2 regions of the Cyanobium sp. Tous-M-B4 genome follow, and region 2 is predicted to be linked to the other one. Evidence: predicted binding sites of a transcription regulator. Region 2 holds the regulator's gene; the other holds the start of a gene.
The links. The regulator NtcA, encoded in region 2, controls nitrogen genes in cyanobacteria. The targets are predictions, from matches to a motif close to GTANCNNNNGNTAC.
Positions count from the first base shown of each region.

Region 1: KBY73_RS01685 (ferredoxin--nitrite reductase) is a predicted target of NtcA. The motif match lies at 4,642-4,655, and genes of this name have one in related genera.

Region 1 covers NZ_JAGQBA010000001.1:321,264-336,303, reverse strand. Annotated here, with positions in the region: gene KBY73_RS01705 (sensor domain-containing phosphodiesterase) at 1-184, shown strand, start outside; gene KBY73_RS01700 (redox protein) at 189-665, opposite strand; gene cobA (uroporphyrinogen-III C-methyltransferase) at 794-1,582, opposite strand; gene KBY73_RS01690 (CbiX/SirB N-terminal domain-containing protein) at 1,579-2,913, opposite strand; gene KBY73_RS01685 (ferredoxin--nitrite reductase) at 2,929-4,467, opposite strand; gene KBY73_RS01680 (anthranilate phosphoribosyltransferase) at 4,676-5,761, shown strand; gene KBY73_RS01675 (CmpA/NrtA family ABC transporter substrate-binding protein) at 5,915-7,228, shown strand; gene ntrB (nitrate ABC transporter permease) at 7,272-8,105, shown strand; partial or broken gene KBY73_RS01665 (nitrate ABC transporter ATP-binding protein) at 8,106-8,909, shown strand; gene KBY73_RS01660 (ABC transporter ATP-binding protein) at 8,918-9,724, shown strand; gene KBY73_RS01655 (molybdopterin oxidoreductase family protein) at 9,726-11,864, opposite strand; gene KBY73_RS01650 (nitrate reductase associated protein) at 11,894-12,391, shown strand; gene KBY73_RS01645 (molybdenum cofactor guanylyltransferase) at 12,388-13,002, shown strand; gene KBY73_RS01640 (HEPN domain-containing protein) at 13,009-13,392, opposite strand; gene KBY73_RS01635 (nucleotidyltransferase family protein) at 13,379-13,798, opposite strand; gene KBY73_RS01630 (GTP 3',8-cyclase MoaA) at 13,848-14,894, shown strand; gene KBY73_RS01625 (hypothetical protein) at 14,913-15,040, opposite strand, start outside.
Region 2 covers NZ_JAGQBA010000001.1:25,860-40,899, reverse strand. Annotated here, with positions in the region: gene KBY73_RS00255 (3-isopropylmalate dehydratase small subunit 2) at 1-197, shown strand, start outside; gene KBY73_RS00250 (DUF3769 domain-containing protein) at 184-2,559, opposite strand; gene KBY73_RS00245 (photosystem II reaction center protein I) at 2,726-2,845, opposite strand; gene KBY73_RS00240 (alpha-mannosidase) at 2,960-5,899, shown strand; gene psbN (photosystem II reaction center protein PsbN) at 5,910-6,062, opposite strand; gene psbH (photosystem II reaction center phosphoprotein PsbH) at 6,185-6,385, shown strand; gene KBY73_RS00225 (TatA/E family twin arginine-targeting protein translocase) at 6,385-6,681, shown strand; gene pth (aminoacyl-tRNA hydrolase) at 6,665-7,294, shown strand; gene KBY73_RS00215 (DUF3146 family protein) at 7,299-7,556, shown strand; gene KBY73_RS00210 (resolvase) at 7,563-8,027, opposite strand; gene KBY73_RS00205 (DUF3084 domain-containing protein) at 8,024-9,241, opposite strand; gene ntcA (global nitrogen regulator NtcA) at 9,276-10,016, opposite strand; gene KBY73_RS00195 (cob(I)yrinic acid a,c-diamide adenosyltransferase) at 10,258-10,875, shown strand; gene dcd (dCTP deaminase) at 10,875-11,468, shown strand; gene thyX (FAD-dependent thymidylate synthase) at 11,496-12,221, opposite strand; gene KBY73_RS00180 (thioredoxin domain-containing protein) at 12,230-12,802, opposite strand; gene KBY73_RS00175 (NIL domain-containing protein) at 12,873-13,286, shown strand; gene KBY73_RS00170 (hypothetical protein) at 13,286-13,759, shown strand; gene KBY73_RS00165 (lytic transglycosylase domain-containing protein) at 13,756-15,040, opposite strand, start outside.

The DNA of each region.
Region 1 (15,040 bases), 300 kb from region 2:
ATTACTGAAAACCATCCAAAATCTCTGCGCCGATTTAGGCCTGGAAAGCACAGCTGAAGGGGTCGAAACCGAATCTCAACGCACCTGGTTGCTGCAAAACGGATATAAGCATGGCCAGGGTTACCTATTCAGTCGGCCAATGTCGGTGGCTGCTGCAAGCCACCACTTAGCCAACATTCACTGAGAAGCTACCAGCTAACCCCGTGCAACTTAGGCAGGGGAGCGGTTTTAAAGGTTGTAGCAAATAAACGGGGAATAAGGCGGCTGTTGTATACCCGAAACTCCCGCACAACGCTGGCGCCCTCCTCGCGCACAGCCTGATTAAGCACCACCGAGCCATCGTGATCAGAAACGGAGCGATGAAAAGTTCCCGGAGGAATGCGAAGGATGTCGCCACCTGTTTCTAGGCGAACAATGTGATATGGATAATTCCAGCCCAAATTGACCAAGTAAAAAGTTCGGCCACCATGCAGGGCCAACAGATTATCTTCCTGGTGGGGGTGCAGATAAAACTGCCAAGCACCAGTCTTCTCCTCATCCGGAGGGCTCACGGCTGGACCGGCATGGATCACCAAATCGCGGGCATTGGAGCTGGCGACGGTGATATCAAAGAAACGAACAGCGGGAGTATCGCGGAACTTCTCGTAGGGAATCAGCTCAAACATCGGCGCTAGCCGGGGAAGGGCAGACATTCGGGGAAGGGCAGCAGGCACTGCCAGATCAAGGCCTAATGAAACTCACCACCGGGGGGCCGGCCGTCGCAACCACTACCCATCAAGGAAACTGGCTTGGCTCAGAAGGGGATCGGCATCTCCACATCAGCGGGCTCGGGGGCACACACCGGCACCCGCTGGGCCACCACTTCGCCCAGCACCACGATTGAGGGCGAAGCAAAATCCTGCTCCTCAGCCCGGTCGGCCAGCTCACCCAGCACGGTCACCAGCTGGCGCTGACCGCGCACGGTGCCCTGCTGGATCACCGCCGCCGGAGTGTCTGCCGCCAGGCCACCCGCCATCAGCTCCTCGGCGATGCGGCGCAGGTTATGCAGGCCCATGTAGATCACCAAGCCATCACTGGTCTGGGCCAGGCCGCGCCAGTTCACCCCTGGGCGGCCCTTATCGATTTCCTCGTGGCCCGTCACAAAAGTGACGCTGGAGCCGGCGCGGCGGTGGGTAACAGGAATGCCCGCATAGGCAGGAGCAGCGATGCCAGCGGTTACGCCTGGCACCACCTGCACCGGCACGCCCTTGGCAGCTAAGTGGGCGGCCTCCTCACCGCCGCGGCCAAACAAAAAGGGATCACCCCCCTTAAGCCGCACGATCAGGCGATGGCGGCTGGCCAGTTCCACAAGCACCGCATTGGTGCTTGGCTGCGGCACGGAATGGTGACCGCGGCGCTTGCCGACAAAGTGGAGCTCGCAGCCCTCGGGCACCAGATTCAGAAGGGCCTGCGGCACCAGGGAGTCGTAGACGAGGGCGTCGCAGTGCCGCAGCAGCCGGTGGGCCTTGAGGGTGAGGAGCTCCGGATCACCGGGACCCGCCCCCACCAGGTAAACCGTGCCGAGCTGGGCTGGGGCATTCATGGCAGGGCCTCGAGTTCAGCCAGCAGCAGCTGGCGCAGGCCAGGCCGCTGCAGCAACGGCGGACCCACCTGCTCGGCTAGCTGGTCGGTGAGCCGGTTGGCGGCCAGAGCAAGGGCCAAGGCTGGAGCGGCCAGGGCTGGAGCAGCAAGGGTCAGCTTCAGCTCCGCGAGGTGCTCTGCACTGTATGGAGTGGCGACGCAGTGGGCGCCGGTGCGCCGCTCCAAAGTGGTGAGATAACGCGCTGCCAGGGGACCCTCCAGGGGGTGATGCAGCAGTAAGGGCCGGGCATCCTGCATAGCCAATCCGGCCAGCTCCTTAGCGAGGGCGGCCTGCCAGCAGGGCCAGGCCCCCAGGAAGGGCCAGTGCTGCACGCGGGCAAAAGCCGACCAATGGCGCACGATCGCCGGCAAATCGTGGCGCACATGGCCGCCGGGCAGCAGCAGCAGCGGCACCAAGCCGAGAACCTGACCCGGCTGCAGCAGCTCGGTCGCCGCCGGCGGCGCCGCAGCCGAAAGGGCCTGTAGCCGCACGGGCGCACCACGGCGGCACTCCAGCTCGGCGGCCAGGGCCACCAACTCGGCAGGCAGCTGGCCGCCCGCGCGGCCGTGCACCACCAGCAGCAGGGGTTGGACAGGCGTAGCAGAGAGGCGGCGGCCGAGACGCTCGGCCACCTGGGGATCGAGCTCGCGGTGCCGCAGGGGCACAAGGGCGCGGCGGGCTCCGGGCAGGCGAGCCAGCAGATCCACCGCCGGGGCAGCCAGCTGGGGATCGATGTCGCCGGCCAGGGCGCTGAGGCCAGCCACCAGTTGGTGCCGGGGCCACACCGACAAACCACGGGCTACCCCTTCGAGAGCGGCGCGCCGCAATGGGGTGGCGATTGGGGCCCGCATCCAGCTCAGGAGCACGGGCCAGGCCGCAACCTGGCGCTGGTGACCCAGCAGGGGCAGGAGGGCTAGCGCGACGGCTTGGGGCAGGGCCGAGAGGGGCAGGGCCTGGCCAAGAGCGCCAGGGCCGGGGGCCAATTGCTGCAGCAGCCAGGCGGCACTTGCCCCATCCCGGTGGCGCAGTACCTGGCTGGGCAGGCCGGGATCCGGATCGGGCTGCTGGCGCCACCAACGCAGCAAACGCCGCTGGGAAGGCGGATCCAGCCGCTCCGCCAGCACGGCAAGCAGGTCCTGGTCGGCGCTGAAGCTGCCGTTTTCCAGCGCCAGCAGCCAGGGTTCAGGATCCAGCTCGGGCTGGTTGCGCAGCTGTTGCAGCCAGCCCCAGCGTGCCGGGGAGCCGCAAGCCGGCAGCTGGGCCGGCTTGCGCTGAGGCAGGGCAGATCTCAAAGCCGCCCTCCGCGCTCAGGAGCCCGCCGGCTCACGGCGCCGGGCTCCAAATTGCTCCAGCAGCAGCAGCTCCAGCACATCGGCAAGATCACTGAGGGGTACGCCTTTTTCATGCAGCTCAGCCAGCTTGGGCTCGGCGCCCATGGAGCCGCCAAGAAAGATCTTGGCCGCCTCCACCATCTGACCATCCTTACGGGCCTTCGCACCCATCAGCCCGATCTGACCCATGTAGGGCTGGCCGCAGGCATTGGGGCAGCCGGTCCAGTGCATGCGCACCGCCTCAGGCAACTCGATGCGCCGCTCCAGATCTTCGAGCACCTGCTGGGCCACGCCCTTGGTGGGGATCAAAGCGAAGCTGCAGTAGGCGTTGCCGGTGCAGCTCACCGCTTCGGCCTGCAGGGTCGAGGGGTCGGGGCGGAAGCGCTGGAGAAGGGGTTCGGCCAACAGGGCCTCGAGGCGATCGCCGGGCACATCAACGATCAAGGCGTTCTGGGCCTCGGTGAGACGCAGCTCGCCGCTGCCATAGGTGCGCGCCAAAGCTGCAAGCTCCAGCATCGAAGCTGCGTCCAGCCGGCCCATCGGCACGTGCAGCCCCACCCAGTGGAGCCCCTCCTGCTTCTGGGCCTGCACGCCCAGGCCCGAGCGGGGGGCCCGGTTTACCAGGTGGGAGCCATCGTGGGAGAGCACGGGTTCGGCAAAGACTTCAACCAGCTCAGCCCGGTAAGCATCGATCCCGAGCTGGTCGATCAGATACATCAGCCGGCTCTTATTGCGCTGGTGGCGGTTGCCGTGGCGCTCGAAATGGCACAGCAAGGCCAGGGTGAAGTCGGCGAGCTGCTCAGCCCGCAGCCACAGGCCCAGGGGCACCGCCAACTCGTTGCGCTGGGCTGAGAAAAAGCCCCCCACCAGCACCGTGAAACCCAGCTCACCGTTGTGCTTAGCCGGCAGGAAGGCCAAGTCGTTGTGCAGCAGGAAGCTATCTGGAGCGCCCCCCACGGCCACATTGAATTTGCGCGGCAGGTTGCGAGGACCGGCCGGCCCCAACAGGGCGGCCTGAATCGCCTCCACTAGGGGGCGGGTGTCGACGATCTCCTCCGGGTCAATGCCCGCCAGCGGGTTGCCGGTGATGTTGCGAGGGTTGTCGTGACCCGATTGGAGGCTGGTCAGACCCCCAGCCTCCAGGGCCTGCAAAAGGGGCGCCATGTCCTCCAGCAGCAGGCCCCGCAGCTGCAGGTTCTGGCGGGTGGTGATGTCGGCACTGCCCTGATCGCCACAACGATCGATCGCCTCGGCCAGCAGCTCCAGCTGGTCGGCCGAGATCACCCCGTTGGGCAGCCGCAGCCGCACCATGAAGCGCCCCGGGGTCACCGGACGGAAGAAGATCCCCAGCCACTTGAGCCGGATCGTGAGCGTGGCTTCGTCGAGCGATTCCCAGCCCTGGCGGCCCAGCTCCTCGAGGCGAGGCGCCAGCTCCAGCCCACATGGCTCGACCTTGGCCTGCTCGATTTTGCTGAGCTCCGGCTGGCTGGCCGCAGAAATGGTGGGGCTCGTCATGGGGCGGACGCTCGGAACACGGAACAACCTCGGCTTGCCCTCCCTGCCGCCACAGAGGTGCAAGGGGGTCCGAGCAAGCGCCGATGAGAGCTACGCCGCCGGATAACAGAAATGGAGAAACAGCTCCCCGCAGGGAGACAATTGGAATTGTCTGCAGTGCGGGTCGCTTCCTGTGTCGCAACCGCTACAACCCGCACCAGCAGCGGCGGTGGCAGAGCCCAGACGCCTGCAGCGCCTCGAAGCCCTCGGCCCGGAGCGGGCCCGCTTTCGTGAACTAATTGCCAAGGTCGGCAGCGGCGAACACACCAGCACTGGCCTCAGCCGCGATGAGGCCAGTGACGCCATGGACCTGATGCTTCAGGGTCAGGCGAGCGAAGCCCAGCTGGGAGCATTTTTGATCGCCCACCGGATTCGCCGGCCACTGCCGATCGAATTGACCGGCATGCTCGACAGCTACCGCAACCACGGTCCAAAGCTGGAAACCCCTGGCCGCCAGGCCATTTGTTTTGGCGTGCCCTACGACGGCCGCAGCCGCACCGCCCCCCTGCTGCCCCTGCTTGCCCTAGTGCTGGCCGGCGCCGAAATACCGGTGGTGCTGCACGGCGGAGACCCGATGCCGGTGAAATACGGCGTCACCCTGGCCGAGCTGTTCGCCGCCCTCGGCATTGAGTGGCGTGGGCTCAACCTCGCCGCTCTGCAGCAACGGCTAAACGCCCACCACCTGGCCCTCACCCACCAGCCCGACCACTTCCCCGCAGCGGAAAGGTTGCTGCCGGTACGCGATGAAATTGGCAAGCGCCCCCCCGTGGCCAGCCTGGAACTGCTTTGGACACCCCACTGCGGCGACCACCTACTGGTGAGTGGCTTTGTCCATCCCCCCACCGAAAAGCGGGCCTGGGAGGCCTTGGCCGCCGCTGGTGAAAGCGAAGTGCTCACGGTGAAGGGCCTGGAGGGGTCAACAGACCTGCCCACCAGCCGGGCCGGCATCACCGCCCGGGTCCGCCAGGGCTCCCTGGAGCGGCTGCTCGTGCACCCCCGGGACCACGGCCTCCACGGCGATGAAATCGCCTGGGAAAACCTAGAAACCTGGCAGCAGCAAGCACTGGCCGCCCTCGGTGGTGAAGGCCCCCTGGCTGGGCCGCTGCTCTGGAATCTGGGGGCCTACCTCTGGCTAGCCGATCGCTTCGAAAGCCTTGCAGATGCCCTCGAGCAAGCGCAGGCTCTGCTGGCCTCGAGATGCGGCGAGCGACTGCGGCAAACCCTTGCCGATCCCAGCAAAAGCGGCAATTGGTAGCAATTGCAACCCTCAACTTGAAGCCAGCCGTGGTCTTGTAATTGGGTCGGTCAGCTTGAGCGCCGGCTCGATTTTTAGACCGGTTCGGTGCGCTTCTTTGTGGAGCCCGTCCGGAGTGCAGTTGCCGCCACTCCGGCCCATCCCAATCCAGCCATGTCCAACCTTTCGCGCCGCAAGTTTCTGATCACCGCCGCCGGTTCGGCAGCTGGAGCCATCTGGCTAGCTGCCTGTGGCAGCCCCAACAAAAAATCTGAAAATCAACCAACAAGTCAGACCGGCGGTGCTGATGCGCCTGAGCTGAAGACTGCCACCTTGGGCTTCATCGCCCTCACCGACGCCGCGCCCCTGATCATTGCCCTGGAGAAGGGTTTGTTCGCCAAGCACGGCATGCCCGAGGTGAAGGTGGTGAAGCAAACCTCCTGGGCCGCCACCCGCGACAACCTGGAGCTAGGCAGCAGCCGCGGCGGCATTGATGGCGCCCACATCCTTTCGCCAATGCCGCTGCTGCTAACTGCCGGCACGATCACCAAGACCAAACAGCCCCTGCCGATGTACACCCTGGCGCGGCTCAACCTGCAGGGCCAGGGGCTGTCGGTGTCGAAGGACTACCTGGCTAACAAGCTCAGCATCGACAACAAAGAGGGCCTTGCAAAAGCAACGCAACAGGCCAGCGCTAAGGGCAAGAAGTTCAAGGCGGCCGTTACCTTCCCCGGCGGCACCCACGACCTATGGATGCGCTACTGGCTCTCCGCCAATGGCATCGATCCCAATAAGGATGCCGACCTGGTAGTGGTGCCACCCCCCCAGATGGTGGCGAACATGCAGACCGGCACCATGGACACCTTCTGCGTTGGTGAACCTTGGAATCAGCGCCTGGTCAATAAGAAGCTGGGTTACACCGCCGCCGTCACCGGCGAACTCTGGAAAAACCACCCCGAGAAAGCCTTCTCGATGCGCGCCGACTGGGTTGATAAAAATCCCAAGGCCGCCAAAGCCCTGCTGATGGCCGTTCAGGAGGCTCAGATCTGGTGTGAAGACCCAGCAAACCTTGATGAGCTCTCTGAAATCACTGCCAAGGACAAATACTTCAAAGCCAACGTGGCAGACATTAAACCCCGTCTGGCCGGCGACATCGACTACGGCGATGGCCGCGTAGTTAAAAACAGCCCCCTAAGAATGCGCTTCTGGAGCGAAAACGCCTCCTTCCCCTTCAAGAGCCACGACCAGTGGTTCGTTACCGAAGATATGCGCTGGGGCTACCTACCCTCGGACACCGATATCGATGCCTTGGTGAACAAGGTGAACCGGGCTGATCTCTGGAAGGAGGCTGCCACTGCAATCGGTCAAGAAAAGGCCATTCCCAGCAGCGATTCGCGCGGCAAGGAAACCTTCTTCGACGGTGTGGTGTTCGACCCGGAAAATCCCAAGGCCTACCTAAACGCCCTGGCAATCAAGGCGATGAAGTGAGCTCCAACGCCCAGCAACTTCCCCGTTCCCACTCCCGCCATCCGTGACCCCCACCGCTTCCCCGGGCCGGCGCTCCCGCCGGCGCCGGCTGCTGCCGGCACTGCCCCAGATCCTGCCCTACCTGCTCTGCATCGGTGCCTTTCTGCTGGTTTGGCAGTTGCTTTCGGGCGCCCTTGGCGCTGCGCGACTGCCCGGCCCGATCAACGTGCTGGTTGATACCTGGGATCCCTACATCAGCCAGCCGTTTTTCGATGACGGTGGCACCAGCAAGGGCCTGGGCTGGCAGATCCTGATCTCGTTGCAACGGGTAGCTGTGGGCTACGGCCTAGCGGCCGTAGTAGGAGTTGCGGTCGGCGGCCTGCTGGGATTAAATCGCTTCGCCGGCAAAGGGTTTGATCCGGTGGTGCAGGTGCTGCGCACCGTGCCTCCGCTGGCCTGGTTTCCGATTTCACTGATGGTGTTTCAAGACGCCAATACCTCGGCGGTATTTGTGATCTTCATCACGGCGATCTGGCCGATCATTATCAATACGGCTGTGGGTATCCAGGAGATCCCCCAGGACTACACCAACGTGGCCCGGGTGCTGCGCCTTAGCAAGCGGGCCTACATCAGCAACATCGTGATTCCAGCCACGGTGCCCTACGTGTTCACCGGCCTGCGCATCGCCGTGGGCCTGGCCTGGCTGGCAATCGTGGCCGCAGAGATGCTGAAGGCCGACGGCGGCATTGGCTACTTCATCTGGGATGCCTACAACGCCGGCGGCGATGCCAGCTCCAGCCAAATAATCTTGGCGATCATTTATGTGGGCGTGGTGGGCCTGCTGCTGGATCGCCTAGTGGCCTGGGTGGGTCGCAAGGTGAGCAAGGGAGCCGCCTAAATGACCACTCCAGCTGGATTGATCAGCGTCGATGCCGTAACCCAGGTATTTCCCCTCGATGACGGCGGCCGCTACGTAGCTCTGCAGGGCATCAATCTCGATATCGCCGCAGGCGAATTTGTGTCGCTGATTGGCCACTCGGGTTGCGGCAAGAGCACCCTGCTCAACCTGTTAGCCGGGCTCGACCAGGCCAGCGAGGGCGGCATCTTGATGAATGGCCGTCAAGTGACCGATCCAGGCCCTGATCGCATGGTGGTGTTTCAGAACTATTCCCTGTTGCCCTGGCTCACGGTGCGCCAAAACATCGCCCTTGCCGTAAACACCGTCTACCCCTCCCAAAGCAACCAGGAGCGGCGCGAAATCGTTGAGCGCAACATCCAGACGGTGAATCTCAGCGCCGCCGCTAACAAATTTCCGGCCGAACTCTCTGGCGGCATGAAGCAGCGGGTGGCGATTGCTCGGGCCCTGGCCATACGGCCCAAGCTGCTGCTGCTCGATGAACCCTTTGGCGCCCTCGACGCCCTCACCCGCGGCAATTTGCAACAGCAGCTGATGCAGATATGCCAGGAATCGGGGCTCACCGCCGTGATGGTCACCCACGACGTTGACGAAGCCCTGCTGCTCTCAGATCGGGTCGTGTGCCTGAGCAACGGACCAGCAGCCGGCATCGGCCACATCTTGAAGGTGCCCCTGCCGCGCCCCCGGGACAGGCTCACGGTGATGGACCACCCCGCCTACTACCAGCTACGCGCCGAGCTGATCCACTTCCTGCAGGAGCAGCGCCGGCTCAAGCAACTAGCCGCCACCTCGCGATGACCACCGCTGCCTCTAGCCCTGCCTTCCTCGAGTTTCGGGACGTAGGCCAGGTGTTCCAGACTCGGCGCGGGCCATTTGAGGCCCTGCGTGACATCAATCTCCAGGTACGTCAGGGGGAATTCCTCTGTGTGATCGGCCACTCCGGTTGCGGCAAGAGCACCCTGCTCAACATGGTGTCTGGCTTTCTGCAGCCCAGCCACGGTTCGGTGACGCTGCACGGCAAGCCGATCACAGGGCCCGGCCCCGACCGGATGGTGGTGTTTCAGAACTACTCCCTGCTGCCCTGGCTCACGGTGTGGCAAAACGTGGAGATGGCCGTCAAAGCGGCCCGGCCCGAACTGGCTGCCGGCAGCCGGCGCGAGGTTGTGACTCACCACCTAGAGATGGTGGGCCTGATGGAGGCGCACACCAAACGACCTGGGCAGATTTCGGGGGGCATGCGCCAGCGGGTGGCGATCGCCCGCGCCCTAGCCGTGTCACCAGCGGTGCTGGTGCTGGATGAACCATTCGGTGCCCTTGATGCCATCACCAAGGAGGAGCTCCAAGAAGAGCTGCTGGCGATCTGGCGCGAGCAGAAACCCACCGTGCTGATGATCACCCACGACATCGACGAGGCCCTGTTTCTGGCCGATCGGGTCGTGATGATGACCAACGGCCCTGCCGCCGGCATCGGCGAAATTCTCGAGGTGCCCTTTGAGCGGCCCCGTCGCTACGAAGCCATCCAAGACGACCCCCGCTACGGCCAGCTGCGCAACCACGCCCTCGATTTTCTATATCGCCGCTTCGCCCACGACGTGGATTAGGTCAGGCCGGCGTCAGCGCCACCGCCGCTGCCTTGAGCTCCGGCTGCTTCGAAATCGGGCAGCCCAGCTCATGCATCAGTCGATTGGCCTCGCAGGCCAGCTCGCCTTGGGAAGCGCCCCAGTGCATCGGCAAAAACACGGTACCGGGCCGAATGCGATCGGTGATTTGCACCTTCACCGACACCGCACCGCGGCGCGACCGCACCTGGGCCCGGGCCCCATCCACCAAGCCCATCCGGGTCGCATCGCTTGGATGCACCTCCAGCAGCGGTTCGGGGTGGGCCTTAAGCGCCCGCGCCACATGGGCCGTGCGGGTCATGGTGTGCCAGTGGCCCAGCAGCCGACCCACGGTGAGCACCAGGGGATAGGAGTCGCAGGGGGGTTCGGCCAGGCCCAGGGGCGGATCAGCCCAGAGGCGTGCCTTGCCGGAAGGGGTAGGGAAGGCCAAATCGACATAGAGGCGCGCTGCGCCGCCGCCGGGGGCGGTGCCGGCGGGGAAGGGCCACTGCTGGGGGCCGTGCTCGGCCAGGAGCCTGTGGCTGAGGCCGCTGCTATCGCAGAGCCGACCGGCCGTGAGTGCCACAAATTCGGCATACACCTCTGCGGCGGAGACGTAGCTGAACTGATCGACAAAACCGAGGCGCCGGCCCAACTCCGCAAAGATCGCCCAGTCGGGCCGGGCTTCGCCGGGGGCCTGGCGGAAGGCAGAGCAGAGGGTGACGCGGCGCTCGGAGTTCACCATCACGCCAGCCTTCTCACTCCACTGGGCCGCCGGCAGCACCAGGTGGGCCAGGGCCTCGGTTTCCGTGCCGGCATAGGCCTCGCTCAGCACCACCAGCGGGCAGTGCGCCACCGCCGCCCTCACCCGATCGAGGCTGGGCATGCTCACCAGCGGGTTTGTGGCGGCCACCCACCAGAGGTCGAGCTCGCCGCGCTCCATCGCCTCGATCTGCTGCCACACCGCCAAACCGGGCTCTGGCGAAATCGAGCCAGCAGCAAAGCCCCAGTGGCTCTCCACCTCGGCCCGGTGCGCTGGATCACCTACGGCGCGGTAACCAGGCAACAGCTGGGCCAGCCCGCCCACCTCGCGGCCGCCCATGGCGTTGGGCTGGCCGGTGAGCGAGAAAGGTCCGGCGCCAGGGCGGCCGATCTGGCCACTCGCCAGGTGCAGGTTGCAGATCCCGGCCACGGTGGCGCTGCCCTCGCGGCTCTGGTTCACCCCCATCGACCAGAGGCTGAGCGCCGCATGGCTGGCGATCCACCAGTCGGCCAGCTGGCGCAGGTCAGCTTCGGCGATGCCGCATACCGCCGCCACCCGCGCCGGCTGCCAGCCCCGCCAGAGGGTCTCCAGCTCGGCAAAACCCTCGGTGCGGGCCTCCACGAAGGCCTGATCCACACCGCCATGCTCCAGCAACAGATAACCCAGGCCGCAGAGCAGGGCCAGGTCGGTGCCGGGGGCGATCGCCAGGTGCAGATCGGCGGCGTCGCTGGTGGCGGTGGCGCGCGGATCCACCACCACCAGGCGCGGCCCGGCCCCCTTGCGCCGGCGCTTGAGCAGCCGCTGGAAAAGCACCGGATGGCACTCGGCCGTGTTGGTGCCGATCAGCAGCACCAAATCGGCCAGATCGAGGTCGTCGTAGCAGCAGGGCGGGCCATCGGAGCCGAGGCTGCGGGCATAGCCGGCCACCGCCGAACTCATGCACAGGCGCGAGTTGGCGTCGAAGTTGTTGCTGCCCAGGGCGCCCTTGAGCAGCTTGTTGGCTGCGTAGTAGTCCTCAGAGAGGAACTGACCGGAGCCATAGATCGCCAACGCCTGCGGCCCCTTCGTGGCCAGGGTGGCCTGGATGCGCTCCACCAGGATGGTGAAAGCCCGCTGCCAGCTGATCGGCTCAAAGGGCTGGTCGGTTCGCGCGCGCCAAAGGGGCGTGGTGAGGCGGTTGTGGTGCAGGGTTTCACCCACCGTGGCGCCCTTGATGCACACCTGGCCCAGCGACGAGGGATGGTGGCGGTCGCCGCGGGCGGTCCAGAGGCCGCCGGGTTCGGCCGGAGCCTTCAGCTCCAGGCCGCAGCCCACGCCGCAGTAGGGGCACTGGGCTAGGGCAGCTGGACTGGCGGCCGGGCTGGCGGGATCACTGGCCATGGGGCCATTGGATCAAGCCGGAGCGCCCCATGATGGTGGCAGTTGTTACCGCAGTTCCCCTGGGCTCCCCCCTGGCCAGCACCTGCTTCGACTTCGAGGCCGACTTCAGCGCCGACCTGCGCTGCATTCCGATGGCCGTGCGGCGCAAGCTCGATCTGGCCGGCATCAAGCTGAAGCTGCAGCACTGGAGCGAGCTGGGCGAGGCCGAGCGCGCTGAGCTGCTGGCCTGGGCTGACGACCCCGTCGCCATCGAGGCACTGCGCCAGCACCTGCAGGCGCGCACCAACGCCCTCAGCGCCGGCCAGGCCAAGGACCTGCCCCGAGCCGACGCTGAGCCCTGGCAGCAGGCCGACCAACTGCCAGAAGTGCTGGCCGCCTCCTGCGCCCAGCTGAACCTTGAGCTGCGCTGCGGCGGCTGGGCGGAACTGAACGAACTGCAGCGCTTCGCCCTGGTGAAGCTCAGCCACCCGGGCCACGAGCACCGCAACCTGCCGCGGGCCCTGGCGGAGTTCGGGCTGCTGGCGTGAGCTCGCGAAGGCTGCCGGCCGCTGAACCAGGCCTGCCCCTACGCGCCTGTCTGCTCAGCGGTGGTGAGAGCCGGCGCATGGGCAGCGACAAGGCGCTACTGCCCCACCCTGAAGGCGGCACCTGGCTGGAGCGCAGCTTGCGCCTGCTGGCCCAGCTGGAGACGCCAATCACCCTGCTGAGCCGCCATGGGGCGCATCTGGAGCTGGCAGAAGAGTTGGCCCTCGAGCTGGCCCCGGGCTCGCCGATGACGGCCCTGACCGAACCACCGCCCTGGGAGGGGCCGCTGCTGGCCCTGCACCGGCTGATGCAGCAGCACCCCGACGAGCTGCTGCTGCTCTGCCCGGTGGACATGCCTGATCTCAGCCTGGCCGCCATGCAAACCCTGCTGGCGAGCGCAGCAACAGGGAGCCCGACCAGGCTCCAGCTGGCCCACGACGGTGAGCGGCTGCAACCGCTGCTGGGCCTGTATCCGAGCAGCCCACCGATCCGGGCCCACCTGGCCGCGGCGGTGGGGCTGGGCGAACGGCGCCTGCAGAGCTGGCTGGCCTCGCTGCCCTACCAGGCGGTGCCGCTGGATCCCCGCGCCATCCGCAACGTGAACCGGCCCTAAGCCAAGTCAGTTGGCCGATTCGCCCAGCGCCGCCACCATGCGCTCGCACCGCTCCAGCTCCGCCTCGACCAGTGCCAGCAGCTCCTGCCGCGGTGCCGGCAGCGGGAAGGGTCCCTCCTCATAGCGGGCCTCCACCGCAAACACCTGCAGCTCAAGCAGAAGGGGATCAAGCTGCTGACCAGCCAGAGCAACCAAATCTTCGAGGTCATGGACCCGGGGCGGCTGGCGATCAGCCAGCACAATCCAGGCTTTGAGCAGTTTCTCCACCGCCTGCTGGGCGGTGAAGCCCCAGTCTTCGTCGGGATAGGCAAGGTCAAGGGTCAGCCCCAGGCTGCGCACATGGCGGCGCACAATCGCCAGGAGCAGCAAGGCGTCTTCAGCGGGCGACATACAGCACCCGACCCTCACGAGCCACATCACCGAACACATGCCAACGGGAGCCACTCAGGCGCTCGGCATCAGAGCTGCCCGCCACCACTAGGTCGACAGCCACTCCCTGCCGACCCAGCGCTCGGTTGAAACGCTTCCAGCAAGCCATCTTTTCGGCCGGCGTGAGCTGGGGCTGGCCCACGATCACCGCTAGATCCAGATCTGAGTCGGGCCGTGCCTCACCCCTGGCCCGGGAACCAAACGCGATCACCGCCTGCACATCGGGTTCGGCGCACAGACGCGCCAAGGCTTCCCCAGACCTCTGGGGATCCACCCCCGGACCCAGCTCAGGAGCCGGCTCCAGCGCCAGGGGATGGCGCCAGGGGATGGTGGGCGGCGTGAAACGCTCGGCAGCGGAGGCGTCCATGCTGAAACGCTACCCCCGTCGACCTGTTGCCCGCCATAGCGTGATCGCCATGGCCAGTGCCACCGACCAGCTCAACCGGCCCCTGGGGGTGCTGCGGCTGTCGCTCACGGCCCGCTGCAACCTGGCCTGCCCTTACTGCTTGCCGGATGGGGTGGAGCCACCCGGCCTACTCACGCTGGAGCAGCGGCTGCAGGTGATCGGGGCGGCGGTGAGCCTGGGAGCCCGGAGCCTGCGGCTGACCGGCGGCGAACCCCTCCTGCACGGCGGCCTGGAAGAACTGATCGCCGCCGTGCAGCCCCTGCGCGCCACACACCCGGAGCGTCCCGGCCTACGCGAGATCGCCCTCACCAGCAATGGCCTGCTGCTAAGCGCTGAGCGAGCCCAGCAGCTACACGCCGCCGGCCTCGACCGGATCACCCTCAGCCTCGATGGCACCACGGCTGGGTCGGTTGCCCACATGGCTGGCCTGCCAGATGCCGCCGCTGGCGAGCGGGCCTTGGCGGCGGTGCTGGCGGCGATCGAGCACGCCCGCGCCGCCGGCTTTGATCCCGCCCGCGGCGCCCTCAAGCTCAACGCTGTGATTCAGCGGGGCGCCAACGATGATCAGGTGCTGCCCCTAGCGGCTCTGGCAAGGAAGCGGGGACTGGAGCTGCGGCTGATCGAGTTCATGGACGTGGGCAGCCGCAACGGCTGGCAGTCCGAGGCGGTGCTGAGTGCCGCCGAAATGCTGGAGCAAATCGGCGGCAGCTGGCCGCTTGAGCCGCTGGGTCGCACCGCCCACGGCACCGCGAGCCGCTGGCGCTACCGGGATGGAGGCGGAAGCCTGGCGGTGGTGGCATCGGTGAGTGCACCTTTCTGCGGCGACTGCAACCGTCTGCGGGTTACCGCAGATGGCGTCGCGTACTCCTGCCTTTTTGCCGCCCCGGGCAGCGGCTTGGATCTCAAACCATGGCTGCAGGAGGAGTCAGGCGCCGCAAAACTCGAGTTAGCCATGGCCAGCCTCTGGAATCAACGAAGCGACCGCTATAGCGAAGAGCGAAACACTGCAAAATCTGCCAACAGCGCACACGCCGAGATGGCTTACCTAGGGGGCTGAATGGATAACCAGACAGCATCAGCCTCGCCAAGTGGGCATACCTCCAGCCATCAAGGTGCCCCGATGGCGCCATAGCGCTTCGGGAGTGACGGAGATGTGGTTAGCGGCTGCCAACTTGACGGCCTCCTGGGTCGACCGAGTAGCCA
Region 2 (15,040 bases):
CCGACCAAGAGCTGAGCTTGTCGCTGGCTAAAGCCACCCTGGAAGCCTCCCGAGGTCAGCTTTGGCAGCTAGAACTCCAGGCTGGTCCCCAGCAGATGCTGGCTTCTGGGCAATGGGATGCCACCTCCCAGTTACTGGCCCACGACAGCGAGCTGGCGCGCACTGCTGCATCGTTGCCCTACATCAACGGCTTCTAGGCCTGGGCACGAATGGTGTGCCACTGCCAGTGAAGTTGAAGTCGTTGAGTTTGACGCGGATGCCGCCGATGCCGTCGTAGGGGCTGTAGTAGACCCCGAGCTCGTAGGAGCGGCGTTGCAGTTTTAATTCCACATAGGAATAGGAAACGTCGCCATAGAATTCGGAGCCATTGTCAATGTTGAAGGTGGCACCAGCTTCCAGCACAATTGGGCCATAGATCTGTTGAGCTGCTTGAAAGCTAAGGGTGCGCAGATCTACTGTGCGATCAAAGCCAAAGGGACTGGCTCCATTTAAAAAGGTGCCGGCGATTGATGCAGAGAAGCGGGTGTAATCGAATACGGGTCGATCAAACTGTCCTAATGTGAACGAAGGCCCACCCCACAAGGTGAGGGTGTTTTGGTTGGCGCCATCGCTATAAGTGGCCGCGTAGCCACTGGCTCCGAAGTTGATTCCGAAGCTGGGTGCGACCGGTATGGGCGAATAACGCAAGCCTCGCTTGGGATCTTCGCTGGCATCAAGGGCAGAGCCCTGCCAGAGCTGCAAAGTTGTGCTGGCTGCCAGGTTGGCATAGCTACGCCATAACGTGTCTAGCGTATCTGTCTCAAAAAGTTCTGCTTGGTAGGAGCCTGATTGGACTGCCCAGTTGAGATTGATTGGCTCAATAAAGGGGGATTTGCGAGAAGTTTCTGGATTTTTGTACTGGTTTAATAGCGCATTTCCCGCTAGATTGGCGCCGTAGGAGTAAACTACTGTTTGCAGCCCAAGGCTGCCGTTGTAAATCCGCTCTCGGTATGAGCCAAATAAGCTGGCATTGGCGCTTGAATGGCCGGGCAGGCTGAAGGGAGCCGTCAAGCTTGTGTTGCTACGGGTCCCGGCTCTGAAATTATCAGGATTGAAGGTAGATAGGCTGGCTTCTGCATTCAGAGAGAGCCAGCCCATGGGCAGATTGAGTGCCGCCAGCAGGCCAAACATGTCGCCAATCTTGGCTGTCTGTTCGCTGCCCGGACTGGCCAGGTTTTGACCGGAAAGGGCGTAACTACTGGTGCGTCCTTCTAGTGCCCGCTGCACATTCAGCTGGGGTTGGAGCTGAAGGCTTCCCCGTTGGCCCAGCTTGATTGGCTCTAGGTTGTAGCCGAGGAAAAACCCATCACGATCTTGCTTGTCGGTGTCGAAAGCAAGCCGACCTTCCTCAGCGCCGATTGTTGTGTTGGTGATTGCTGGCAGGGAGACCTTGCCGTCCAGCAGGATCTGGGTGCTGCGGCTGTTGATGCGGGTCTTCCCTCGTCCATCCATTAAGGCCACCACTTTGCGGGCCAGGATCCATGAAGCTGCTGGTGTGAAAGGGTCATTGGTGAAGGCGATCTGCTCGGCAGTCCAGCGGTTGCCTCGGATTTGGATTTGGGCTCCCTGAAAGCGGACGCGGCTTATGGTGCCGGCTTTGTTGGTGGGCGGACGGTATTCCTGTCTGTTATTTAGCGAGTCGGTGGTGTCGATTACGGCAGCTAGATCAAGCTTGAAGCGGATGCTCCAGCTCTGCTGGAAAGCAACATCTCTGACTTTTGAATCCACCTCTGGCAGCTGCCCAATTTCAAGTGCTTTGGTAGTAGAGCTGCTGGGGTTTTGCGTTGATTGTCTCTGCTGCGGGCCGCCCGCCTGGGGTGGGCCGAAAGCAACTGATTCCAGTGCCCTATTTAGAGATAGAGCTGGAGTGGAGAGCTCACTGCCAAGGCAGCCTGCTGGTGCTGGCATGGTGGGCAGGCTGCTGCGACCCGGTGGCAACACCCGCAGCATGGTTCTATTGCCAGGATCTGCACTGAGTGGCGGACAGGCAAACGCTGGTTGGCTGACGTCAGATGGCTGACCGTTCGTTTTGGCCTTGGTCTGTTGAGAGTTGACTTCTTGAGAGCTGACCTCTTGAGAATTGATGTCCCGGGCAAGGGTGTCTTGGTCGATAACGCCATAGACGTCGTCAAGTTCACCGCTGCCTTCAAGATCGCTGTAGCGCAGACGGCTTGCCTGCAGGTATTGATCTCCTTTGATCAGGCGAATTTGCCCGCTGGCGTAGACACTGCGGCTGGCTTCAGCCAGTTCGACTCGATCTGCCAGCAGGCGCCAGCCGTTGAAGCGAGCTTCTACATTGCCGGTGGCAACAAACCGGCCTAGTTGCTGGTCGTAGCTCTGCTGATCGGCCTTGATAACAGCAAAGTTGGGAGCAGGGCTAACTGAACTAGCGGCTGTGACAGCCCCAGGCTGGCTGGGAATATCATTTGCCAGTACCTTTGGAGCAAAAAGGGCAGACAGGCAAGCTGCTGTTAATAGTTGGCGAGCGAGCCTCCTTAAAGGCCGTTTCCCCAGAGGCACTCGTTGGGAATTGCCAGCCAAATCCATCAGCCCTTAAGACCTTCTTGAGCCTGAAGTGTTGAAGGAAGCGTGTCTAAAATCGGCACCATTAAATAAGGCCCAGCAGGTCCCATTGGGGATCATCCCACAAACAGAATCAGGACCTTGCTTGCCTAGTGCCAGCTGATCAATCTTCCAGGTCTTTACGGCTCGGGGTGCGGCTAGGGTCACTGGCCAAAAAGCCGAATACAAAGATCCCAATAAAGAAGAAGACGACCGAATAAACCGAGATCTTGAGGGCGAGCATGGTTCGGCCTTGGGGAACGGCGAGCGGGTGACAGGGAGTGACAGGCGCGTTGAAGGGCCTAGTCGACCCCGCAGCTGCGGGATCATCCTATGGGACTCGGCTTGCCATCCAACGATGCCTGAGGCCTCAGGACTAGGGCAGACCCCACGGATTGAAACGATTCAGTCACGTTTGCGGCCAACCCATTCGCGCTTGGATCTCCAACCACTCTGGCGCTGCGTGCAGGCGGGAGGGCGGTTTGGCCCAGCCATTGACGATCCTTGGGGCCAGCAATGTCGTCCGGATTGGGCAGCTCGGGGGTTGGTGATTTGGCCGCGGGGTGGCCAGTGGCGGGAGCTACGGCTGCGGCTGGTTTGCCCGGAGACCTGGCTGCAGCTGCACCAGCCGGAGCCCGTTGCCCAGGCCCGGCTGGTGCTGCGCTGGTGGGCCGACCAGGTGGAGCTACGGGTTGATGGTGTGAGGGTGCATGGCGGCGACCTGTTCGACACCGCTTGCCGCTGGTTGCTGCCCGAGCGCTGGTGGCAGGGGGAGGCCCTGGAGCTGGAGTTACGCCTGCGCAGCCCCGTGCACGACGACGGTGCTCTGATCGAGAGCCGTCTTGAGCTCGAGCCCCTGGATCCAGCCGATCCGGTGGATTTGTTGGCTGAAACCAAGGCTGAGCTTGCCCAGCTGCGCAGCGGCGAACCGCCGACAGGTCGGTTTCATGTGTTGGGCCATGCCCACCTCGATCTGGCCTGGCTCTGGCCGGTGGCCGACACCTGGCAAGCGGCCGAGCGCACCTTCACCTCTGCCCTTGATCTGATCGAGCGCTTCGAGGAGTTGCATTTCGGCCACTCCACACCGGCCCTATACGCCTGGCTGCAGCAACACCGGCCGGCCCTGTTCGCCCGTCTGCAGCGCGCGGTGGCAGCCGGTCGCTTTGAGCCGATCAACGGCCCCTGGGTGGAGAGCGACTGCGTGCTGATCAGCAGCTCCTCCCTGCTGCGCCAGTTTCAGCTGGGCCAGCAATTCAGCGCCGCCAGCTTCCCGGAGCTGGAGCACTATTTGGCCTGGTTGCCCGACAGCTTTGGCTTCGCCAGCGGCCTGCCGGCCGTGGCTGGCAGCACCGGCGTGCGTTGGTTTTGCACCCACAAAATGGCCTGGAACGCCACCAATCCCTTCCCCCACCGGCTGTTTCGCTGGCGCAGTCGCTGCGGTTCCGAGCTGCTGGCCCTGATCAACGCCCCGATCGGCACCGATGGCGACCCCGTGGCGATGGAGCGATATCGCTTGGCTTGGCAAGGCGCGACCGGGGTTGAATCGGCCCTGTGGCTGCCCGGAGTGGGCGACCACGGTGGTGGCCCCAGCGCCGAAATGCTCGAGCAGCTGCGGCTCTGGCAGCAGCAAGCTGAGGCTGCTCCCCAGCATCACGGCAGCTTGCGGGGTTATTTGGCTGCCCTCGAGCCGCTGGCGCTCCGGCTGCCGGTGTGGCGCGACGAGCTTTACCTGGAGCTGCATCGCGGCTGCGCCACCTCGCGCCCTGATCAGAAGCGCCACAACCGCACGCTCGAGCGGCTGCTGCGGGAGGCTGAGCTGGCCCAGTCCCTAGCCGGCGAGCCGGAAACGGTCGACTGGCGAACGCTGCTTTTTCAGCAGTTTCACGACATTTTGCCCGGCACCTCGATTCCGGAGGTGTTCGAGCAGGCCGAGCCCCAGTGGCGGGCAGCGCGCCGCAGCGCCTGCCTGCAACGGGATCGGGCTCTGCAGGCCTGGCTAGGAGCTGATGGCGGTGAAGATGACGGTGTGGGTGTGGGTTGGTGGGTAGCCCAGCTCCAGCCCCTGCCTCCGCGGGCCCGCAGTCTGCGGGTGCCTTTGGGCAGCTGGAGTTGTGGCGGCGTCACGCTGCCGGCCCAGCCGGCCCGGGCTGGCGGCCAGTGGCTGCAGCTGCCGCCCTTGGCGGGAGTGGCCGCCCTGCCCCTGGAGCGAACGGATGCAGTGGCCGCCTCTCAGGCAGCTCAGGTTGAGGCAGCTCAGGTTGAAGCGCCGGTGTGGCGAGAGGGCTGGCGCTGCGGCAACGGTTTGGTGAGTTTTGAGCTGGGGCCGCGGGGCCTCGAGCAGCTGTGGGATAGCCAAGATCAGCCCCAGTTGGCAGGACCGCTGGCCTGGCGGCGTTTTGCCGATCGCGGTGAGTTTTGGGATGCCTGGGACATCGCCACGGGCTACCGGGACCATCCGCTGGCCTGGCAGTGGCAGGGCGAGCCGAGCTGGCTGGAGCAGGGCGAGCTGTGCACCAGTTTTGTGTGGCGGGGCCAGTGCGGGGCCAGTGCGGTGCGGCTGGAGGGGCGCTTACTAGCCAATACCCCCTGGCTCGAGCTTGTGCTCAGCGTTGACTGGCGCCAGCGCCATGAGCTGCTGCGCCTGGAGATCCCCTTGGCCCAGCCGGCCCTGCGCTGGGCGGCGGATACCTCCGGTGGCGTGCTGGAACGGCCAGCCCAGCCGGTCACTGACCGCGAGCAGGCCCGCTGGGAGCTGCCAGCGATCAGCTGGATCGCTTCTGTGGCTGTCGACGGCGGCTTGGCGGTGCTGCTCGATGGGCCCCAGGGGGTGTCGGCTAGTTCGGAGCAGTTGGGTGTGTCGCTGCTGCGGGCGCCTACTTGGCCAGATCCTGGCGCTGATAACGGCCTGCAGCGCTTGCGGTTGGCCCTGGCGCCCTGCCCAGCAGGCTGGTGCCGGGCCCAGGTGCCCAAGCAGGCGGTGGCCTTCAGGGAACCGCTATGGCTGCGGCCGGCGGCGGCCCAGGGCCGGCCTAAACGACATCAGGCCCTGCCTCCCCTGGACGAGGGGCTGTTGCTACTGGGCTGCCGGCCGCTAGGGGCGTCGGGGGACGTGGTGCTCACCGTGCAGAACTGTTCCCCTTGCCGCCGTTACCTGGAGGTGGGAGAGAGCTGGCAGCTGCTGGAGCGACTCGATGGCCTTGATCAGCCCTTGGTTTCCCAAAGAAAGATTGCCGAAGATCCCTGGCGGCTGGCGCCGTGGAGCTTGGGATTTTGGCGATTGCGCCCCTATTTGGCCTAGCGCTTAGCGCTCAGTCGTCGTGGTCGTCAAAGGGGTCGGTGAGGCCCTTGGAGGGCGGCCCGAAGGCTTGATACACCCCAAAACCGGTGAGCGAAAGCAGCACCGCCAGCACGGCGAGGGCCACAGAAAGGGCCGGGGAGCTGGTGGTGGCGGTGGGGTCCATGGAGGCGGAAGGGGGATGCAGGTGACGGGTTGCGTCACAACTCTCGACGGACCGCCGCAACGCGGTACGCGAGGCCCTTACAGTACTTAAAGCGAATCCATGCCCGAGAGGCTGCAGCAGACATGGCCCAACGCACCCGCCTCGGAGACATCCTGCGGCCACTCAATTCTGAGTACGGCAAGGTCGTTCCCGGTTGGGGCACCACGCCCGTGATGGGCATTTTTATGGTGCTCTTCCTGGTGTTTCTGCTAATCATTCTTCAGCTGTACAACAAGTCCTTGCTGCTCGAGGGCATCACGGTCAACTGGAACGGCCTCGGCTGATGAACGTGTTTGGCATTGGCCTGCCTGAGCTGGCGGTAATTGCCGCCATCGGGCTGCTGGTGTTCGGGCCAAAGCGGCTGCCGGAGCTTGGTAAAACCCTGGGGCGCACCTTGAAGGGTTTTCAATCCGCTTCCTCCGAGTTCGAAAAGGAGCTGCGCACGGCGATCACCACCGCCGAACCTGTCGCGGCTGAGCTGCCGGTTGCAGTTTCTGCAACTGAGCTTGTTTCAGCTGATGCCTCTGGGGCTGATGCTCCAGAGCTCATTGAGCAGCCTCTCGATGGTCCCGCGGCCTGAGTTGTCGTTGCAGTTGGTGGTGGGCCTGGGTAACCCGGGAGCCAAGTACGCAGGTACTCGCCACAACGTGGGCTTTATGGCCCTTGAGCGTCTAGTCGATTGCGCTGGCGGCGTCTCTTTTCGGCAGCAGCCAAAGCTTCAGGGCTTGGTGGCTGAGGTGGGTTCAGGGCCTGCCCGGCTGCGGCTATTGATGCCCCAGACCTTTATGAATGAAAGTGGTCGCTCGATCCGCGCAGCCCTTGACTGGTTTGGTTTCGAGCCTGCCCAGTTGCTGGTGCTGGTGGATGACATGGATCTACCCCTCGGCAAGTTGAGGCTGCGGGCTACGGGCAGTGCCGGGGGGCATAACGGCCTGCGCAGCACCATCAGCCACCTAGGTACCCAGGACTTTCCGCGGCTTCGTATTGGTATTGGCGCCCCCGCCCAAGATCCCGGCGAGCGCCGCGCCCGCACCGTTGGCCATGTGCTCGGACGCTTCACGCTTGCCGAGCAGCCCCTGCTCGAGGAGGTGCTGCGCGAGGTGGAGGCAGGTATTGGCCTGATTCAGCGCCTCGGCCTGGAGCGGGCTGGCAACCGACTCAACAGTTTTCAGCCCCAGGGCACGGCAGCCTGAGCCGATGGCACGCCTTCCCTCCACCACTGCCCAGTTGCGGGTGCTGCATCAGAGCTTCAGCCAGAGGGTGCTGGAGGGGGAGGTGAGTGCGGGCGGCTACCAATGGAGTTTCCGCTGGGCCTTTGACCGCGGTGAACTCAGCGTTGAGCCTTCATTGGGCAGAGCTCTGATCCAGGACGCTCTGCTGCGTTATCTGCTCAAGGTCGACTACCAGCTCGAGCCTGGCGGTGACTACGTCTTCACGGTTCGGGCCCGTTTTTAAACCGATTTAGTCTGCGGCGACCGGCTGCGGCCATTGCCTCAGCACCTCCTGGTTGCTGCGCTGCAGGGTCATCCCGCAATAGCGCTCAATCAGCAGCTGGGCGACCACATCGTCGATATCGCGGGGGGGCAAGCGCAAGCCCGCCGGCAGCAGTCGCCTCCAGCCCCTAGGGGGCCACAGCTGCCAGTAGCGCTCGCGGGCCGCCAGGGTGCTGCCGCTCTCATCCACCACAGCTAGCGCCAGCCGCTGCTGGCCAAGCCGGCTGCGCCAGTCTTGGCTGCCGGTGCCATTGCCGAGCACAACCTGATCAAGCCCCACTTGCTGCCAGCTTTTGAGCAGGGCGAGGCAGGCTTGCGGGGGCAGGATTGCAGCCTGCCGGATCTGGCCAAGGGCAGGATCAGCAAGCACTAGACCGCATTTGCTGCGCCCGGGATCTAGGCCTGCCACCAGGCCCGCCGCAGCGCGCGTCATGGGCGGCGAGGGCCTGGCCCAGATTGGGATGGAGATGGGGCTGTCAACCAGCGCAATTCCACCGCAATTGGGTCGGCGGTGCTGGCGTTATTGATGGCGAGTGCTTCTAGTAGGGCAACCTGGCCTGGCTGGCGCTCGCTCAGCTCCCGGGCCAGATTTTTAAAGCTGGCCGCATCGAACTGCAGCCCTTCCACCAACGTGCCCTGGCGCTGGGCTCGGGCATAGGCAGCGGCCAGCAGCAGGTTGAGTCGCCGCGAAACCGGCTCCAGGGCTGTGAGGTCGCCCTCGATCGTGGTGCTGGCCAGCACTTCGCCGGCCTTAACTACTGGGCGGTTGGGGCGTAGGTCTGGGAAGGCAAGCACCTGGCGCTCGCCCCGTAGCACGTTGGCTGCCGAGAGAATGCTCACCACCCAGCTGCCGGGCTTGGCGAGCAGGCCTTCCAGCTTGCTGATGTCATTTTTGGGTACCAGCAGGATCTGGCGATCGGGGGGCTGGCCGGGCAGCACCCGCCTGAAGGCGTTGAGATTGGCCTGCTGCAGCAAGGCGGTGATCACATCCTTGGCCTGCTCGGGGCGCTCAAGGGTCACCTTGGCGCTGGCCAGGGTCTGACCGCTGCTGAGCACCACGTCTCCGCGGCGCAGAGCAATCAGGTTGCTCTCCAGGTCTTTAAGTTCTTGGGCTCCGGCGCTAATCCGGCGGCGCACCTGGGCTAGTTCCGCTTCGGTGCGGCGGATTTCCGCATCCCGCCCCTTCACCTCCTCGCTGAGACGGCTGCGCTCCAGCTCCAGCCGGTTGCGCTGGGCTAAAAGTGGCGCCAGCTCTTGGCGCAATTTGCTGGCGCGGGCTTGGGCCTGCTCAAAGCGCGCCTGAGCCTCGCGTTTGCCCTGTTCAGCCCTCGCCACCTCCAGGCGGCTGCTAGCTAGTTGGCTATTGCTGCGGCTCAGTTGGCTGCGGCTGGTTTGCAGCCGTTGCTCCAGTCGATCGAGTTCAAACAGGCCCGTGCGCAGCCGCTCGCTCACTAAGAGCATCAGGCCGAGGGAGATGGCACTGATCAGGCTGCCTGTGAGCACCGTGATCAACACGGCGGTGCGGCGGGGCCGCATCCCCAACAGGCTCAAGCGCGCCTTGCCCACCAGGCTGCCGAGTCGGTCGCCCAGGGTGGAGAGCACCCCCCCTAGGGCGAGCAGAGCGAGGATCAGCAGCCAGCCCGTCACATACGTCCGCGAAGGGCCCCAGTATCTCTGGCGTTCAGCTGAAGCGCTTGGCTAGGGCGATTGGATCAAACACAGTGATCTTTTTGCGGTCGATCTGAACCAGCCCGTCGTTGCGCAGGTCGCCCAGCAGGCGAGTGATTGTGACCCGGGTGGAGCCAATCGCTTCGGCAATCGCCTGGTGGGACAGGCGCAGATCAATCGTGATCCCTTCCGAGCTGGGAACGCCGAAATCGCGACACAGCACCAGCAGGAAGCTCACCAGCCGCGAGCTCATGTCGCGGTGGGTGAGGGTTTCGATCATCGTTTCGGTCTGCAGTATTCGCGAAGACAGGCCCTGCAGCAGCAGCAAGCCCACGCTGGCGTCCTGCTCGATCGCCCGGCGCACGGAGGTGGCTGGTGCGGTCACCATCTCGACCCTGGTGAAGGCCACAGCGTGATAAAAGCGGTCGGAGCGCTGGCCGGTAAGCAGCGACAGCACACCAAACAGACTGTTCTCACGCAACAGGGCCACGGTGATCTCCTCGCCGGATTCATATACCCGCGACAGCCGGACCGCTCCGCGCCGCAGCAGGTAGACCCTCTCGGCTGGATCGCCGGGAAAAAAAATCGTCTTGCCCCGTTCGATCGTCTCAACACTGCTGCCGGCCAGGCCCCGGATCACTTCCAACAGGGTGGGGTTGCCCTGGCCGGCGCTGCCCATGCCTGCCACCACGCCAGGGGCACCCGTCGATGGGGTGTTGGCGGTACGGCTAAATCCGTGGGTAGCGCCAACCATCAAGGTCTGGGCAAGTGCCGGGACCCTAAGGATCACCCGGGGGGCGGCTTGTAGCAATACACACGGTTTCAGACGACACCGCCGGCGCCCCCTGCGCACCAGTACGTATGTTTCCGCTAGGGATGGTGTCGTTTGCTTGTGAAGCGGCCCGATCCCGCTACATTCAGCTTCGCGGGGCCATGGGCTGCTCGCGGCTCCCCAGGTCTGTTTTCGATTTTCCAGGTTTTTATTCAGGTTGTTCATGACCGCGAGCTTGCCCGTCTCAGGCCTCACCTCCTCCTCTGGAGCTGGTTTTCCGGCGGTACAGCACCAACCTCAGCGCTCTGGTCATCGCCCTTTGGCTGTGGCAGCTGCGCCGGCATTGCGGCTAGTGGCCCAGTCGGAGGGCTTGCTGCAAATCCATACGGCGCCATTCCGCGGCAGTTTCGGTGCCGTGCTCAGCCAGGCCCTGCGTAGTGCCGGTTTGGGCAGCCGGGTGCTGGTTACTCAGTTTCTTAAGGGTGGCGTAGATCAGGGCCTCGGCAGCAGCGTCTGGCTGTGTGGGCGACTGCAATGGCTGCGGCCCGGTGTGCCTGCCTGTCTGTCAGAGCCAGCTGCCCACCAGGAGCTTGAGTTGTTGGAGGCGGTGCGCCAGGTGTGGGCCTTCAGCCGCGAGCAGCTGCTCAGTGGTGCGGTGGATCTGATGGTGCTCGATGAGCTGGGCTTGGCTGTGGAGCTGGGCTACATCGAGCAGGCTGAAGTGCTGGCAACCTTGGAGCGCCGTCCAGCCCATTTAGATGTCATTTTGACGGGGCCAGCCATGACTCCTGAGTTGATGGCCATGGCTGATCAGGTCACCCAGTTGCGCCGAGGCCTCTGATGCTGAAGAACGACCGCTGGATCAACGAGCAGGCTGCGGCAGGTTTGTTGCAGCCGTTTCAGTCGAGCCTGGTGCGCCACCTCGATCCCGAGACGACGGGCTCGCCGGTGCTCAGCTACGGCTGCTCTTCCTATGGCTACGACTTGCGGTTGTCGGCTAAGGAATTTTTGATCTTTCGGCATGTGCCTGGCACCGTGATGAACCCCAAGCGGTTCAATCCGGCCAACCTCGAACCCGCTCCCCTGCACGATGACGAGGATGGATCTTATTTTATCTTGCCAGCCCATTCCTATGGCTTGGGAGTGGCACTGGAGAAGATGAAGGTGCCATCAAATATCACGGTGATCTGCCTGGGTAAGAGCACATACGCCCGGCTAGGTATCATTGTTAATACGACGCCAGCGGAAGCCGGCTGGGAGGGTCACCTCACCCTGGAGTTCAGTAATTCTTCGGGTGCTGACTGCCGCATTTATGCAAATGAGGGAATTTGTCAGCTGCTCTTTTTTGAGGGCGATCCCTGCGAAACCACCTATCAAGATCGGGCCGGTAAATATCAGCACCAGCCCGAACGGGTTACGTTGGCGCGAATTTAAGCCGCCAGTTAATTATGTGCTTCTGCCCTATGGGGCGAGCCTGGCTTTATGCAAGCGGCTCTTTTCATACCAGTCAGCAAATTGGGGTGTCCAAGCCTGCAGGTGGGGCCACATCAATTCACAAAGTTCGCGAATTTCGAGCTGGGCGTCGAGCTTGGCCCGCAGGTCAAGGAAGTGCAGAAATGCTCGCAAGGTGAAGCTCACCACGAAGTGCTGGCGGTAGTCGAAGGGCAGGATGCCGCGGGCGTGCTCCTCGGCGAAGCCAGCCGCCAAAAGGTCGCGGTAACGAGACGCCGCAGCACTGCAGAGCTCTAGATCTACGCAGCGCTGCTCTTCGGTGTAGGCGTATTTTTTGCCTTGCCGGTCGCTATAGCTACCCGAGGGCCTTAGATAGAACACCTCCTCCAGTTCCAGTTCACCATTGGCGGCCTTGCAGATGCGATCGCCGGTGTAGCGCATCGATTGCACGTCAAAGCTCACCCCCACTCGGTGGGTACGCGCCTGCTGCATCACCGAGTGGGGAAACCAGCCAACGTTGAGCACGATTTGGGCATGTTCTAAGGGGCCGTAGTGACCGCGCTCGCCGGCGAGAAGTCGTTTGATGCAGATTTCCCCTGCCTTGCTCTCCTCGGGCCAGCTGCTGGGATCTGCTGCCACAAAGCCCTCGCTGTAGTCCTGATGCATTCCCGCATAAACGCACTGCTGGGGGTTAGGCGTGGCGGCGATCAGGTCAACGCGGAAACGGGAATCCATGGCGGGCGTCAACCGTGGCTGCGGGGTCCGGCCATCGTGGCAGTACTGGGCTCCGCTGCCGCAACTTCGCCAGCGGGTTGGCTCAGGTTGCTGACGGCCCCCACTCCGGCGAGGGGCGGCAGGGGTTCGCCGGCGATCAGGGCGCTGCTGAGGGCGCGCAATTCGTTGAGGCTGCGAGCGCCAATCGAGCGGCCCACCGCTTCACCGGCAGCGTTGAACAGCTCTAGTTGGGGAATGCCGTTGACGTCGTAGCGCTCCAGCTCCGGCTGCCAGCGCGGATTGTCAACGTTGAGCAGCACCACATCGAGCTGGCCGCGGTGTTGGGCTTCGATCGTTTCCATCGCCGGAGCCATGGTGCGGCAGGCGTCGCACCAGTCGGCGTAGAACTCCACCAGCGTTGGCTTGCCATTGCGCAAGGCCACGGGTAGATCCAGGGATTGGCGCGCCAAGCGCTCCAGGGGAGCCTCCGGATTCAGTCCGCCGCGGAACCACAGCAGGCCCGCTGCCAGTAGGGCCGCCAGCACAACTAGCAGCAGCCGTTCGCTTGGCCCCAGGCCGGAATTCGGGGTGGAGTTGGTCATGCCTGCACTTTGCCAGTGCTTGCTAGCGTTTTGCGGAGGTAAGCGTGCTGTTCCCGCGAACCGGATCCTCGTGAAACGGCGCCTCACCCTGCACTTTCCCCGCGAAGCGGTGCATCAGCCGATCACCTACCGGCTTGCGGTGGATTTCGATATCGCCGCCAAGATCCTGCGCGCCCAGATTTCCCCCAACCAGAGCGGCACCATGGTGGTGGAGCTCTCCGGTGACATCGACGAACTGACGGCGGCGGAGGCCTGGTTAGAAAGTCAGGGACTCGGCCTCAACCGGGCGCCTGGTCAGATAGATGTCGACCGCAGTCTCTGTGTCGACTGCGGCCTCTGCTCGAGCGTTTGCCCCAGCGGTGCCCTCAGCTTGAGCCAGCCGGCTTGGCAGCTGCAATTCGATGCGCAACGCTGCTTGGTGTGCGAACAGTGCATTCCGAGTTGCCCTCTGGATGCGATTTCCCTGGTGCTGGCTCCCCCGTGATGGCGATGTTGCGTCTGCTGTTGCTGCCCTTGCGGGCGCCGATGCTGCTGGTGCTGGTGGTGATATCCGTTTACGAGGGGTTGCAGTGGAGCCAGCCCCTCGAGGGTGCGGCAGCGTCGGGGATGGGGCAGTTATCCAGCTTGTTCTGGTCACTTGACTGTCTCCACGCCTTGCTGGTGGTGGTGGTGTGCACCATGCCCGACCTGCTGCTGCAGCGGATTTCCAATTTGATGGCCGCCAGTCGGGTGATGAGCCTGGTGATCAGCCTGTTGATCGTCACGGTTGGTGGCCTCTATCTGCTCCACCTGAAAGTGCTTACCAATGTGCTGATCCTTGGCACCACTGTGTTGTTGGCACGCCTCGATCTAGCCCGGATTCGGGTGGCACCCCCGCCGGTGCTCCTGGCAGGGGTGCTGGGGGTGCTGGTGTTGTCAGGGGCATGGGTGGGCCGTTGGCTGGCCAGCGGTGGCTAGCAGCTAGCCATCGGCCTCTGCTGAAAGCTCCAAAGGTTGCCGAGCACTTTTTTGACGTAGAGCCTGGTTTCCGGATAGGGGATGGCCTCTATCCATAGCTCCGGTGCCTGTTGCAATTGGGGCGTCACCCAGCCAGCGGTGGCACCGGGGCCGGCGTTGTAGCTGGCAGCCATCAGCACGGGGTTGCCCTGCCACTGGCCCAGCAGTTGCTTTAGGTAGAGCGCGCCTAGTTGGGCATTGCGGGCTGGGTCGGTGAGGGCATCGCCTGTCAGGGGTGTGCCGGCCAGTTCGGCGGCGGTGGCTGGCATCAGTTGCAGCAAGCCGACGGCACCGGCGCCGGAGCTCACCCCCGGGCTGAAGCGCGATTCCTGTTTGGCTACGGCTGCCAGCAGGGTTGCCGGCACCGCGGCGGTTGCGCCAGCCTGCTCGAGCTCCGCCACGAAGCTGGCGGTTTGCAGGTCGCGCTCAAGCTGTTGGGCCAGGGCGCAGTTTCCATTCAGCGGTAGGCGCAGGCTGGCTTGCTCGAGTTGGCCGAGTCCCATCCAGTGGTCTCCCACGGCCCGGCGTAGCCGGCCTTCCGTAATCAGCTCCTGGGGACTAGTGGGGGGAGAACTCCGCCCCGTGCGCCAGTGCTCCCAGGCTTCCAGGGGTTGGCCCAGGCGCCAGAGCCGGTCGATCTGCCAGTCGCCGCTGCCTAGGGGGTGCCATTGGGGTTGCACAAGGGCTGGGCTGCTGCGGGGATCGAGGCTGAGATCGCCGCGGCCTAGGCGCACCGCCGCCCGCCAGCCGTAGTAGCCGCCGGGATGCTGTTTGTTCAGATCACTCCAGGTGCGTTCTGCTTTGGCGGTGGCGCCTTGCTGCTTCTGGCTGAAACCCAGCCAGAAGCGCTGGCGTCCCACCAGCCCCACCGGCAATTCGCGACCGATCGGCGCACTCAGCAGCGTTGTGGCCGTTGCCCATTGGCGCTTGAGCAGGGCCTGACGGGCTTGCTGCCACTGCAGTTCCCAGCTGGCTGGATTGTTGGGCCAGCGCTGCAGCACCGCCAGCGTCGCGCCGATGTCGCCACTCTCCATCGCCCGCCGCGCCCGCACCGGGGCCGTGTCTTGCAGGGCAGAGGGCAGCCCCTTCAAGGCCTGGAGAGCCCTGGACCCGGGCTGTTCGCTCAGCAGGGCTGCGGCCTCGCTGGCCTGGCTGGAGCGCGGCGCGGCTTTGGCCAGTTGCAGCAGCAGACTTTCCGCCTGGGCCTGCTGCTCGCTGCCGCCAGCGAGCAGGGCCCGGCTG